Regions from separate parts of the Streptomyces sp. NPDC017993 genome, predicted to be linked through region 2. Evidence: riboswitches for the same ligand, from Rfam matches in the RefSeq annotation. Region 2 holds a riboswitch; the other holds the start of a gene.
What was found. Region 2 has a riboswitch for S-adenosylmethionine ahead of ACH4FH_RS14185 (aminotransferase class V-fold PLP-dependent enzyme). Riboswitches for the same ligand answer to the same signal wherever they lie in the genome.

Region 1: linked by a shared signal. The riboswitch ahead of ACH4FH_RS12530 (amino acid ABC transporter permease) and the one ahead of ACH4FH_RS14185 (aminotransferase class V-fold PLP-dependent enzyme) in region 2 are both predicted to bind S-adenosylmethionine.

Annotation. Positions count from the first base shown of each region.
Region 1 is NZ_JBIRGO010000006.1:132,528-139,539, forward strand. Features, by position in the region: gene ACH4FH_RS12525 (amino acid ABC transporter ATP-binding protein) at 1-677, opposite strand, end outside; gene ACH4FH_RS12530 (amino acid ABC transporter permease) at 674-1,684, opposite strand; SAM riboswitch class IV at 2,055-2,163, opposite strand; gene ACH4FH_RS12535 (hypothetical protein) at 3,014-3,154, shown strand; gene ACH4FH_RS12540 (MFS transporter) at 3,151-4,473, shown strand; gene ACH4FH_RS12545 (NAD(P)-dependent alcohol dehydrogenase) at 4,567-5,598, shown strand; gene ACH4FH_RS12550 (DeoR/GlpR family DNA-binding transcription regulator) at 5,893-6,711, shown strand; gene ACH4FH_RS12555 (hypothetical protein) at 6,777-7,012, opposite strand, start outside.
Region 2 is NZ_JBIRGO010000007.1:7,934-14,945, forward strand. Features, by position in the region: gene trpD (anthranilate phosphoribosyltransferase) at 1-588, shown strand, start outside; SAM riboswitch class IV at 674-791, shown strand; gene ACH4FH_RS14185 (aminotransferase class V-fold PLP-dependent enzyme) at 962-2,344, shown strand; gene ACH4FH_RS14190 (Lrp/AsnC family transcriptional regulator) at 2,385-2,666, opposite strand; gene ACH4FH_RS14195 (rhomboid family intramembrane serine protease) at 2,663-3,421, opposite strand; gene ACH4FH_RS14200 (hypothetical protein) at 3,617-3,856, shown strand; gene ACH4FH_RS14205 (NYN domain-containing protein) at 3,875-5,248, shown strand; gene ACH4FH_RS14210 (NlpC/P60 family protein) at 5,541-6,566, shown strand; gene ACH4FH_RS14215 (NlpC/P60 family protein) at 6,788-7,012, shown strand, end outside.

The DNA of each region.
Region 1 (7,012 bases), on a different contig from region 2:
ACCAGGGTGGTGCCGCTGGTGGCCAGATCCTTGATGACGGCCAACACCTCGCCGACGAGTTCGGGGTCGAGCGCGGAGGTGGGTTCGTCGAAGAGGATGACTCCGGGACGCAAGGCCAGAGCGCGGGCGATGGCCACGCGCTGCTGCTGGCCGCCGGACAACTGCCGCGGGTAGGCACCGGTCCGGTCGGCGAGCCCCACCCTGCCGAGGAGTTCGCGCGCCAGGTCCCGGGCCTCCGGCCTGCTCAGCCTGCCGGTCGCGGCCGGGGCGGCGGCCACGTTGTCCAGCACGGTGAGGTGCGGGAAGAGATTGAAATTCTGGAAGACGAACCCGATACGGCTGCGCTGCGTCAGGATGACCCGTTCGCTCAGCTCCTTCAGGCGCTCGCCGTGGCGGCGTACGCCGATCAGCTCGCCGTTGACGCTGACATGGCCGATCTCGGGCTTCTCCAGGTGGTTGATCACCCGCAGCAGCGTGGATTTGCCGGAGCCGGACGGCCCCAGGATGACGGTCACTTCGCCCGGCCGTACGGTCAACTCGACGCCGTCGAGGACCTGGTGGGCGCCGTACCACTTGTGCACGTCATGCACTTCGACGGTGGCGGGGCTCGTCGCGAGGATCTCGGCGGTCCTGGTGGGCGTGGCGGCCCGGGCGGTGTTGGTGGTCTCGGTGCTCATACGGCGGTCTCCCTGCGTATGCGGGCCCGCAGGTCGCTCAGACCGGCCCGCAGCTTCTGCAACGGGGTCGGCGGCAGGCTGCGCGTGGCGCCCCGGGCGTAATACCGCTCGACGTAGAACTGGACGATGGACACGAGACTCGTGAGGATCAGGTACCAGACGGTGGCGACGAGCAGCAACGGCACGATGTCGCCGGGGTAGGTGGCACCCATGCTCTGCGCGGAGCCGAACAGGTCCAGCAGCGACACATAGAACACCAGCGAGGTGCTCTTGATCAGGCCGATCAGCTGGTTGACGTAGTTCGGGGTGATGGAGCGCAGGGCCTGCGGAAAGACGATCTTCGTGAACTGGTAGCCCTTCGGCAGGCCGAGCGCGGCCGACGCCTCGTGCTGCCCCTGGTCGACGGAGAGGAGGCCGCCGCGGACGACCTCCGCCGCATAGGCCGCCTCGTTGAGGCTGAGGCCGATGACGGCGACGACCATGTCGGTGGCGAGCCGTGACTCGTCGAAGGTGAAGAAGGCGGGACCGAAAGGCACCCCCAGGCTGAGCGTCTTGTAGAGGGCGCTGAAGTTGTAGAGAAACAGCAGCACGACGATCAGCGGCACCGAGCGGAGCAGCCAGACGTAGGTCCAGCTGATCGCGCGCAGCACCGGACTCCCGGAGAGCCGGGCCAGCGCGAGCAGAACACCGCCGACCAGCCCCAACACCGCGCTGTATGCCGCCACTTCGAGGGTGACCCACAGGCCGTCGAGGATCGTGGGACGCACGAACCAGTACAGGAAACGGTCCCACTGGTAGAAGGGGTTGGTGATCAGCCCGTGCACGATCTGGGCGACCAGCACCAGCACGATCGCCGTGGCGATCCACCGGCCGGGGCGCCGCAGCGGAAGCACCCGCTGCGGCGCCGGCGGCCGAGGCGGTTCGGCCGGGGAGGGCTCGGGGCGGGGTACCGCCTCGATGGGGGGTGCTGAGCCGGAGGACACAGCAGAGCCGACACGTTCACTCATGGAGGACTCCAGCAGGTATGGACACCCCCGGCCGCCAAGGCGACAACGGCACGGTGCGGAGACACGGCTCGGCACGCGCCGCAGCGCACGGGAGCGAGCGGTACGGGGGCAGGGAGATCAGTGCGCAACCAACGGCCGGGCCCTCGGGGCGTCAGAGCGTCAGTTGCGTCAGAACGTCAGCGTTTCAGCAGCTGTCCGCGGACGAGCTGTGGCGGACGGTACGACAGGAAGCGCTACACAGCGCACTGTTGACGCGGAGCAGATCGACCGGACGGTTCACGGACGTCACGACGCGACCGTAGCGCCGCCATGCGGCCATCTCCGGAGCTGCGTACATCGCCGTCACCCACACCCAAGTCCGCCCCGCGGGGCCTCGCGCTTACCGAAATTCGTCCGGTCCGGTCGTCACCTGGGGCACCCCACCGCGATGCGAGGGTTGCCGGCCAGCCAGCCAGGGCTTGTCGCTGACACTCATGACCGAGATGCGCCGTAAGTTAGACAGGCCGCGGAGGGGATGTCAACGCCGCCGACCGGAGGCTGAGACGGAAGGGCCGGACACCTCGCCTCGGTCTGCGAACGCGATGTTTCGGTCGTGCGAACAGCGGGGCCTACGCGGTGACACCCGCGACCGACCGTGTGAGCATGTGCGGAGAGATCGGCGGAGGAAGCCCAGCCGACGAAGTCGCCCTGCCGGCCGAAGGAGCACGCGTGAGCTTGTGCAGCCCTCGCCCTGCCTTGACGGCTCTCCCCGCGGCGTCCCTGTGGGTCATCGCCGCGACCGGCACCCGGACCCAGATCACCAACATCCCTACCTGGTCTGCCAGTTGCCTTTGCGAGTGCTCTCACTGACACAGCGCTCGCGGGACGACTTCATGCCGAGGCGTCCAGGTGACGGCCCGGCAGCGCTCGGCTCGACGAGCTCGGCCATCGACGGCTTCGCCGCTGCTTCCTGCAGCCTGCCGCATACGCCTGGAGCTGAGGCTCGATAGCGGGTACGCACCCGCGAGAGGTGTGCGCAGCCACGTCAGCCGGCAGCGGCGCTCAGGCTCGGCGCGGCTGCATTACCTCAGCAGGCGCGAGTAGGGCCGTCCCGGCAGACAGTGCACGCGGCACTCCCCCAGCCCGGCCCTGCCGGGCTCCACCTCGCCGAACGGTTCCCTCCGCGAGGATCCAGGCGATCCAGCCGACCGCTCTCCCCCACCCTCCCCTAACGCTTCCTGTGATTCGCGAGCCAAGATTTCACACATTTAATGAGATGTAAACGCTTGCGGCACCGTAACTTCATGGCTACTGTCCACGTCAATCCACGAGGAAGTGAGGAGCAAGCTCTTGCGTGCAGACGTAGCCGGCGGCCTCGACCCGCTTACCCGCGACATCACCGCGCTCGACGAGTTCACCGGGGTCGAAGCCCCCGTCAAGAGCACCGGCCGGAAGATACCCATCGCGTCGGCGGGAGTGACACAGGCATGAGCACACCCACAGAGACCCCGCACCGGCGGCATCCGATCGACAGGATCGGCATCCCCAAGCCGCTCGTCTGGGGCTACGTCGGCCTGTTGTTCTTCATGATCGGTGACGGTGTCGAGACGAGCTATCTGTCGAAGTTCTTCGGGACCGATCTGGGCTTTTCCGAGACCGGCGCCGGCGCGATCATCACCGTCTACGGCGTCACCGCGGCGATCGCCTCGTTCCTGGGAGCCGGCCTGCTGTCCGACAGATGGGGCCCGCGACGGGTGATGGCGATCGGCGCCGGCGCCTGGGTGGTCTTCCACATCCTGATGCTGACGGTGGCCATCCCGGCCGAGAGCTACAGCCTCGTCATGATCACCTACGGTGTGCGCGGCTTCGGCTACCCGATGTTCGCCTACGGCTTTCTTTCCTGGATCATGGCGGTGGCACCCAAGGACCATCAGAGCAAGGCCGTCGGCTGGTTCTGGTTCGCCTACAGCTCCGGCTACCCCATCATCGGCTCTTTCCTGTTCGCCGCGGCCATGCCGATGATCGGTTTCTACTCCACTCTGTGGCTCTCTTTGGCCATGGTCGCCGCGGGCTCCCTCATCGTGTCGCTCCTGCTGCGCGAGCGCACCGGCTTCACGGGCCTGGCGCCCGGTCGCGACGCCCGTACGGAGCTGCTGGGCACCTTCAAGATTCTCTTCGAGAAGCCCAAACTCGGGGTCAGCTTGATCATCCGGCTGATCAACACCACGCCCTCCTTCGGTATGTGGGTCTTCATGCCGTTCTTCGTCAGGGACCTCGGGTTCAGCGACGGGGAATGGAACACCCTGCTAGTGATCATGATGGTCACGAACCTGGGCGCCCTCCTGGTCTTCGGTGTGCTCGGAGACAACTGGAGCGGCCGCAAGACCTGCGCCCTGTTCGGTGGAGTGCTCGGGGCCATCGGGTGCCTGCTGTGCTACTACCTGCCCGCAGCAGCCGGTTACGACTTCCCGGTGGCCGCCATCGCGGTCGCCGTCTACGGAGCCGGCCTGGCGGGCTACGTTCCCCTGCCGGCCATGATGATCGCTCAGGCACCGGACCGCAGAGGCCAGGTGATGGGCGTCTACACGCTCGGCGCGGGTCTGAGCGTCGCTGTCGGCCCGCTCATCGGAACCGTCTCCTACAGCTCGTTCGGATTCCAGGGCCTGATGTGGATCTACGCAGGTCTGCTCCTCGTCAACGCGGTGCTCTGCCTGTACGTCACCTCACCCGACGACGGCATGCGACCCGAATCCCACACCCCGACCGCGGGAAGCCACACGGAGAATCCGGCCTCGGGAACCCTCGCCTGATCGTCCTCCTCGCCGCTCCCCCACCGCCCGATCGCACCTGGCTGCCGAGGTGGACTCACCTCCAGCCCGCTCCTGAAAGGCCGCACCCCCGCCATGTTCCCCACGCCCACCACCATGCGCGCCGCCGTACTCCACGGCCCCGAGCAGCTCGTCATCGAGGAACGCCCGGTCCCCTCTCCCGGGCCACGCCAGGTCCTCGTCCGTATCGACGCGGTCGGCACCTGCGGTTCCGATGTGCACTACTACCGCCACGGCCGGATCGGCGACTTCGTCATGACCAAGCCGATGATCCTCGGTCACGAGCCCGCCGGCACCGTCGTGGCCTGTGGCCCCGGCGCGGACAGGCACAGTGTGGGCCGGCGGGTCTCCATCGAGCCCGGTACCCCTTGCGGCTCCTGCGCCGAGTGCCGCCTCGGCCGGTACAACCTCTGCCCCGAGATGGTCTTCTACGCCACCCCTCCGGTGGACGGAGTCTTCTGCGAGTACGCGGCGGTGCACGAGGAGTTCGCGCACGCGGTGCCCGACTCGCTGAGCGACGAGGCGGCCGCACTCCTCGAACCGCTCTCGGTGGGCGTGTGGTCCTGCCGCAAGGCCCGGGTCGCCCCGGGCGACCGGGTCCTGGTCACCGGCGCCGGGCCCGTCGGCCTCATCGCCGCCCAGACCGCTCTGGCGTTCGGGGCCTCCGAGGTAGTGGTCACCGACATCGTCCCCCACCGCCTGGAACTCGCCCGGGAATTCGGCGCCACCGCCGTGAACGTCTCGCAGACCCCGATGGCCGAGCTCGGCTTCACCCCCGACGTCCTTCTGGAGTGCAGCGGCATCCCCGGCGCCATCAACGAGGCGATCCGCACGCTGGCCCGGGCCGGTCGCGCGGTGCTGATCGGTATGGGCGGCGATGAGGTTCCCCTGCCATTGGCCAAGGTCCAGAGCCACGAGCTGGAGATCACGGGTACCTTCCGCTACGCCAACACCTGGCCCGCGGCAATCGCCCTGGCAGCCTCCGGCCGAGTCCGGCTCGACCCGCTTGCCACCCACGGCTACGGCCTGGAAGAGGCCGAGAAGGCGCTCACGGTCGGGCCCCGGGACCCCACCGCGGTCAAGAGCGTGGTCTACCCGCAGAAGTGACGGCATGAGTCGGTGGCCGGTGTCTGTTCGACGCCCCGGGCTCATTTCGCTCCCGCCGGGCCATGTGCAAAACTCAGAGATCGAGGTCACAGGCGTCTGCCGATGCGTCGACGCCGAGTCGCCGGCATCGCGCCGGCCGCTCGGCGAGGTGGAACAACCGGTCGCTGAGCGAGTTCGGCCGGGAGTGGTGAGCGAGGCTCACCACGACTGCCCATGACCGTACGGCGGTCGATCCCCGGTTGCGTCCGCGGGGAGCCGACCATCAAGGACGGCGCAGCAGAGGAGGGCGGCCACGTGTCCGCAAAAGCGCGACTGTCGCAGGCCGCTCTCGAGGAGCGGCGGCAGGCCGTCCTGAGTTACGTCGTCGACCACGGCGAGACCCGCATCGGCGATCTCGCCACCCGCTTCGACGTCAGTCTGATGACCATTCACCGCGACCTCGATGACCTCGCGGGGCGGCACCTCCTGCGCAAGGAGCGGGGGCGCGCGGTGGCCTTCCCCGCCTTGACCATGGAGGTTGCCACCCGCTTCCGTGAGTCCACCGCCCTCGCGGCCAAGACCGCCCTCAGCGCCGCCGTTGCCGAGCGCGTCCGCCCCGGCAGCACCGTTCTCATCGACGACTCCACCACTCTCTACCCCCTGGCCGACGCCCTGGCCGACCTCGGCCGGCCCGACGGGCTCACCGTCATCACCAACTCCATCGGCATCGCCCAGCGCCTGGGCAGCGTCACGCCCGGGGTCGCCATCACCCTGCTCGGCGGCACCTACGAGAGCGAATTCAACTCCTGCACCGGCCCCGAGGTCACCCGCGCGCTCTCCCGCATCCGCGCCGACCTCGCCCTCATGTCCGCCGTCGCCGTGCAGAACGGACAGCTCTTCCACCCCTTGCGGGCGTACGCCGACGTCAAGGAAGCCATGCTCGCCTCCGCCGACGAGGCCCTGCTCCTGGTCGATCATTCCAAGTTCGGCAAGACGGCCACGTACGCCTACGGCAGCGCTGGCGCGTACGACACCGTCCTCACCGACCCCGACACGCCCGACGACCAACTCACCGCGCTCCAGGACCTGGGCGTGTCCGTGCAGGTCGTCAGCCCCGAGGCCGCTTCCTCCTGAAAGCCGCGCTTGCCTCGTGGACGTGGCTTCTCCTCGCCCTCTCGGAGACCCGTACGCGGGACTCCTCAGCCACTGGGACCGGAGCCGCTTCCGGTGTTCGCGGGCGGTGACGGTGACGGAGCTTCAGGGCTGTCGGGAGCTGAAGAAGCGTCACCCGGCCCCATCACGCGGTAGCCCGGCTCGCCGTCGCCGTCGCGGTCCTCGTCACCGTTGAGCGTCACGCTGCCGTACTTGCCGTCGGCCACCCACTCGACCTTCACGGTGAACCGGACATCTCTGCTGCCCGGACGGAGCCGGAGGT
Region 2 (7,012 bases):
GGCATCACCTTCTGCTTCGCGGTGAAGTTCCACCCGTCGCTGCGGCATGTCGCGCCCGCGCGGCGCGAGCTGGGTATCCGTACCACGTTCAACGTGCTCGGCCCGCTGACCAACCCGGCGAAGGTCCGCGCGCAGGCGACCGGTGTGGCGGACGCCCGGATGGCCCCGATCCTCGCCGGGGTGCTCGCCGAGCGCGGCTCGTCGGCGCTGGTCTTCCGCGGCGACGACGGGCTGGACGAGCTGACGACGACGGCGACCTCCCGGGTGTGGATCGTGCGGGACGGCGCGGTGCGCGAGGAGCCCTTCGACCCCAGGGACGTCGGGATCCCGCTGGTGCCGGTGGAGGCGCTGCGCGGCGCGGACGCGTCGTACAACGCCGATGTGGCCCGCCGGCTGCTGGACGGCGAGACCGGGCCAGTACGCGACGCGGTGCTGCTGAACTCCGCGGCCGCCCTGGTGGCCCTGGAGCCCTCCGACGCGCCCTTGGCGGAGCAGATCCGGGCGGGCATCGACAAGGCCGCCCGGTCGATCGACTCGGGGGCGGCCAAGCGGGCCCTGGAGCGCTGGGTGGCCGCCAGCAACGCCTGACCCGGCGCGCGGTGTGACGCGGGACTCGGTCCGTCCTTCGGACCGGGTCTTGCGCCGTTCCGCCGGTGTGGCATGATTCTGCGCAGGTCACGAGTGACAGCGATGCAGGCCCCGGCCCGCTGTCCGGCAACCCTCCTTCCGTGGCGGGGTGCCCCGGGTGATGACCAGGCCGCAGGCAGCGAGGTCTGTGGCAAGCGCGGATCCCTCGCCAGGGATCCTGGTTGTCGAGGGAGATCTCTCCGTGATTCAGCGAATGCGATAGGGCCCGACGGCCCCTTTTCCGCACCCTTTTCTCTTTGCGCTGCGCCGCCGTGGCTCCTTTTGCCCACGCCCATTTCGCAGCGAATTCGCTTATCTCCCAGGGGAGTTCGCCATGTCTGTTTCCGCCGTCGCCGCCGACCGTTCGCTTTGTGCCCCGCTGCCTGTTCTGGGCCGGGATATCCTGGTGCCGCTCGTGACGGGTGGTGAGGTCGACTACGCCGCGCTGGACTACGCCGCCAGCGCGCCGACGCTGCAGCGGGTCTGGGACGACGTGGCCGGCTACGCGCCGTACTACGGCAGCGTGCACCGCGGTGCCGGGTACCTCTCGCAGCTGTCCACCGACCTGTTCGAGAACAGCCGCGCCACCATCGCCGGCTTCCTCGGCTGCCGCGCCGACGACCAGGTGGTCTTCACCCGTTCGACGACCGACTCGCTGAACCTGCTGGCGGCCGCCCTGCCGCGCGGCACCGAGGTCTTCGTCTTCGAGACCGAGCACCACGCCTCGCTGCTGCCGTGGGAGCAGCGGGCGGACACCGCCGTGACGTACCTGAACGCGCCGCGCACCCCGCGGCAGGCGGTGGAGACCCTGGAGAAGGCCCTGGCCGGCCGGGCGGCAGCAGGGACCGGCCCGGCGCTGGTGTGCGTGACGGGGGCCTCGAACGTGACCGGTGAGCTGTGGCCGGTGCGGGAGCTGGCCGCCGCGGCGCACGCGCACGGCGCCCGCATCGTGCTGGACGCGGCACAGCTCGCGCCGCACCACCCCATCGACATCGCCGCCCTGGACGTGGACTGGGTCGCCTTCTCCGGGCACAAGCTGTACGCCCCGTTCGGCGCCGGAGTGCTGGCCGGCCGCGCGGACTGGCTGCAGACCGCGGAGCCGTACCTCGCGGGCGGTGGCGCGAGCCGTAAGGTCTCGCGGCGTGCGGACGGCGGGGTGGACGTCGAGTGGCACACCACCGCGGCCCGGCACGAGGCCGGCTCGCCCAATGTCATCGGTGCCTACTCCATCGCCTCCGCCTGCCAGGCGCTGACCGAGGCAGGGTTCGAGAGCCTGGTCGCCCGCGAGCAGGCGCTGATCGCCCGCCTCCGGGAGGGCCTGGCCGAGGTGCCCGAGGTGAAGGTGCTCTCGCTCTTCGGGGAGGATGCGCCGCGGGTGGGCGTCCTGTCGTTCGTCATCGAGGGCTGGAACAGCTCGCACTTCGCGGCGGCGCTGTCGGCCGAGTACGGCATCGGCGTCCGCGACGGTCTGTTCTGCGCTCACCCGCTCGTGCGGACCCTGCTGGGCAGCGAACCGCAGGAGCCGGGCGAGTGCGGTGCGCCGGAGGCGGCGCCGGGGGAGCGGTCGCTGAACGCCATCCGGGTCAGCTTCGGCGCGGGGACGCCCGACGAGCACGTCGAGCGGTTCGTGCGGGCCGTCAAGGAACTGGTGGCGGACGGTGCGCGCTGGAACTACCGCACCGAGGACGGGCGTTGCGTGCCCGACACGTCCGCCTGACGGCGGGACCGGGCGGTCTTCGCCGCCGGCCGGACGCTCCCTAGGCGTCCAGGCCGATGGCGAAGGCCGCTTCGAGGTCGTGCTGGGAGTAGGTGCGGAAGGCGATGTGCGTCTCGGTGGAGGCGACGCCGGGCACCTTGCTGATCCGGCCGGGGATGACCTCGGCGAGGTCGTCGTGCGCGGCCACCCGCACCATCGCGATCAGGTCGTGCGCACCGGTGACGGAGTAGACCTCGCTGACACCCTCCAGCGCGGCGATCTTCTCGGCGATCTCCGGGATCTGGTCCACGCTGGTCTTGATGAGCACGATCGACGTGATCACGGCTGGCTCTCTCCCTCGGTCGCCGGTGCGTTCCCCCGGTTGGCCTCCACACTATCTCTCCCGTAGCGCACCCACGCGTACAGGAACCCGAGCGCGAATCCCACCACATGGGCGAGGTAGGCGACCCCCGGGCCGCCGGGATCGTGCCGCGCCGCCTGCCACTGCAGGCCGAACCAGAACAGCAGCACGATCCAGGCGGGGAAGCGCAGCGGCAGGAAGAACAGGAACGGGAAGAGGCTGGTCACCCGGGCCTTGGGGAAGAGGTAGAGAAAGGCCCCCAGGACCCCGGAGATCGAACCGGACGCGCCCACCAGGGTCTGGGCGGACGTCGCGTGCGCGGCCGCGTAGCCGAGCAGGGCCAGATAGCCGGTGGCGATGTAGAAGGCGGCGAACGACAGCCGGCCCATCCGCGCCTCGGTCATCCCGCCGAAGACGTACAGGAACAGCATGTTGCCGAGCAGGTGCAGCCAGCTGCCGTGGACGAAGAGGGCACTGAGCGGGGTGGCCAGCGCCGCGGCCGAGCCGCTCCACAGGTCGACGGGGATCACGCCCCACCGCTCGAAGTAGGCGGTCTGGGCCTGGAGCAGGGCGTCGCCCATGCCGTACATCCGGTTGAAGCCGGAGGCCGGGCCGATCAGGAAGACCGTGCAGCACACGCCGATCAGCACATTCGTGACCCGCGAGAACACCGTGGCGAGGGATCGGGTCGGGTGCGGGGGCCGGGGGACTCCGGGGAACAGGGACGGCGCCGTCATGAAGTGATCATGGCGCAATGCGGGCAATCGGGACAGAGTGCCTCGCCGCGTCCCGGCTCCTGGGCGGACCCGCACCGGCCCCCCGTCAGGCCGTAGGGTTACAGGCAGTACTTTGCGTACTTCCGCAGTCCGACGGCGCACCGCGTGAAACCGCACAACTGCACGAGCACGACGAGCACGAAAGAGGACGACACGATGGCTGTTCCGCTTCCGACGGCCGAGACCCGGTGGCGCTGCACGCTCTGCGGCAACCTCACGCGTTTCGATGTGACCCGCCGGTCCAAGGTGGTGGAGTACCTCCACCTCGACCTGGCCGGGGAGCCGAAGGTGGAGGAGCGCGAGGTCCTGAGTGAGAGCATCGAGTCCGTGCGCTGCCGCTGGTGCAACGCGGTCGACCAGATCGAGCTGGTGGACCGGCCGGGCGCGAGCGCCTGAGATCGGAGCGATGCAGCCGTGGTGGAGCGTCCAGAAGGGGAGCCGGGAGTGGAGCATGCCGCCGCATCCGAGGGTGCGGCCGACGACGTGCTCGACCGCCCGCTGCCCGAGGGCGTCCGGCACCGCGTCGTGGCGCTCGCCGCGGACTCGTTCGGCGCCCTGACCGTCTCCGAACTCCCGCCGCCGCTACGGCAGTACGCCCGCTTCACGCCGTCCCGCCGGGCCAAGTTCGCGGGTAACGCGATGGCCGCGGCGCTGGAGAGCGACGCGGTCTTCCGGCAGCGGATCGGGGGCAAGCTCCGCGAGGCCCAGCCCGAACTGGCCGCCGCCCTGGACCACGGCACCCCGCCCGCCGCCGCCGACCCGCTGGATGTCGCGGCGGCGGCCTACGTCCTGCGCCCGGACGGCTGGGTCAAGCTCGTCGCCGCGGCCGGCGAGGAGGCCCAGCGGGCCCGTGCCGAGCGGGCCGGTGAGGAGGCCGAGCGGGAGCTGGCCAGGCTCCGTGAGGAGCTGGGGCAGGCCCGTACGGAGGCGCGTACGGAGGCGGACCGGGTCCGGGTGGACCTCGACGCCGCCCGCAAGGAGAACGAGTCGCTCCAGCGCAAGCTGCGCAGCGCGCTGAGCGATGTCAAGCGCGGCGAGGCGGCGGTGCGCAAGGCCGAGGCCGAGCTGGAGGCCGGACGCTCCCAGGCGGCCACGGAGAAGACCGCGGCGGACAGCGAGCTGCGCCGCCTCAAGGCCCGGATCGCCGAGACCGAGGCGTCCCTGGAGACCAGCAGGCGGGCCGCCCGCGAGGGGCGCAGCGTCGAGGACATGCGGCTGCGGCTGCTCCTGGACACGGTGCTGGACGCGGCTCAGGGGCTGCGCCGCGAGCTGGCGCTGCCGCCCGCCAGCGTCCACCCCGCCGACACCGTCGAGGCGGTGGCGCCGGGCCAGATGACGCCGAAGGATGTCGCGACCCGGGCGCTTTCGGACATGGATCCGGCGCTGCTCGACCAGCTTCTGGCCCTGCCGCAGGCGCACTTGGTCGTGGACGGCTACAACGTCACCAAGACCGGCTATCCGACGATGCCGCTGGACAAGCAGCGGCTGCGGCTGCTGGGCGGGCTCGCGGTGCTCGCGGCTCAGACCGGCGCGGAGATGACCTGCGTCTTCGACGGTGCGGAGCTGGCGGCGCCGGTGCTGCTCGCGCCGCCGCGCGGGGTGCGGGTTTTGTTCAGCAAACCGGGCGTAACGGCAGATGAGTTGATTCGTCAGCTCGTAAGGGCCGAACCGCCCGGCCGGCCGGTCGTCGTGGTCTCCACCGACCGGGAAGTGGCCGACGGAGTGGCGAAGGCCGGCGCCCGGCCGGTCGCATCGGCCCTGCTCCTCAAGCGACTTGCGCGGACCTGAGTCGAGCGGAATCCGGCGGGAAAAGCGTGCCGATCCGTATCTGAGCGTCAATTGCCCATTACTGCCCGTGTGATGTTGGTAAAGCTTGGGCGTGTGGCGAAGTTTTTTCCCGTGAGGATTTGAAGCGATCACAACTCGGTTACTAAGGTCAGGCCTCGAACCTTCATGCAAGTGATCATCCAACCGGGATGAACAGTGAAGGAACCGCCGAGTCCGCAGCGTTCACGCGGAGCCGGGGTCTCACCCCCCCCACTTCCCGGTAGGCGGCTGGAGGAAGAAGGAGCTCGCCTTCGTGGCGTCCCACCGTCGACCCAAGCAGCCGAGCCGTACTCGTGTGACCGTGCTGACCGCGACCGCAGCCGCGGCCGTCGCCCTCTCGTCGCAGGCCGCCCAGGCCGATCCGCAGCAGACGAAGAAGGACGTCAAGTCCGAGGTCGACAAGCTCTACGAGCAGGCGGAGCAGGCCACCGAGAAGTACAACGGCGTCAAGGAAGACCAGGAGAAGCTCCAGAAGGAGGTCGAGGGCCTCCAGGACAAGGTCGCCCGCGGCCAGGGTGAGCTGAACCAGCTGCGCAAGGGGCTGGGCGCCGTCGCCTCCGGCCAGTACCGCAGCGGCAGCATCGACCCCTCCGTCCAGCTCTTCCTCTCCGGCGACCCGGACTCCTACCTCGAGAAGGCCGCCACCCTCGACCAGTTGAGCGGCAAGCAGGCCGAGCAGCTGAAGACCATCGCGGACAAGCAGCGCCGGCTCGCCCAGGCGCGCTCCGAGGCCGCGAGCAAGATCGAGGACCTCACCGAGACCCGCAAGGCGCTCGGTGACAAGAAGGACGAGATCAAGGGCAAGCTCGGCAAGGCGCAGGAGCTGCTCAACACCCTCACGGCCAAGGAGCGCGCCGCGCTGCAGGCCAAGGAGGACCGCGCCAACCGCAGCAACTCCCGGATCGACCTCGGCAGCGACGTGCCGGCCTCGCAGCGCGGTGCGGCCGCCCTGTCCGCCGCCCAGGCGAAGATAGGCTCGCCCTACGTCTGGGGCGCCACCGGCCCGTCCTCGTTCGACTGCTCGGGACTGACCTCCTGGGCCTACCAGCAGGCCGGCCAGTCCCTGCCGCGCACCTCCCAGGAGCAGGCCAACGCCGGCACCCGGATCCAGGGTCAGGACGCGCTCAAGCCGGGCGACCTGGTGCTGTTCTACGGCGACCTGCACCACATCGGCCTGTACGCGGGCAACGGCCAGGTCCTGCACGCCCCCAAGCCGGGCGCGGCCGTGCGCTACGAGTCGATCAACAACATGCCGTTCATGTTCGGGGTCCGCGTCTGAACCGCCCCGCTCTGCCGCCCGAACGGGCGAATTGCGGCCTGCGCCGCTGACTTCCCGCCCCGCCGGTGACCTGCACAGTCACCGGCGGGGCGGCTTTTTGCGTACGGGCGCAGGTCTTTGGCCGGGGTGGACCGGCGCGGTTACTGTCTGCCCTCGCAGCTGCCGGTCACCGATCGCCCTCCCGGGCGGCAGGGGCTGCACACGGAAGGAGTGCGGCCCTCGTGGTGTCCCATCGCCGTACCTCGCAGCCCGGCCCCGTCACCCTCACCGGAGTCACCGTCCTGTCGGCCGCCCTGGCGGCCGCGGCGCTCTCCCCGGCACCGGCCGCCGCCGACCCCGCGGACGGCCCCGCCGCCGCCCGGGGCTCGGCGGCCTCGCGGCTCACCGAGCTCTACGACCAGGCGGAGCGCGCCACCGAGAAGTACAACGGCGCCGACGAGCGGGCC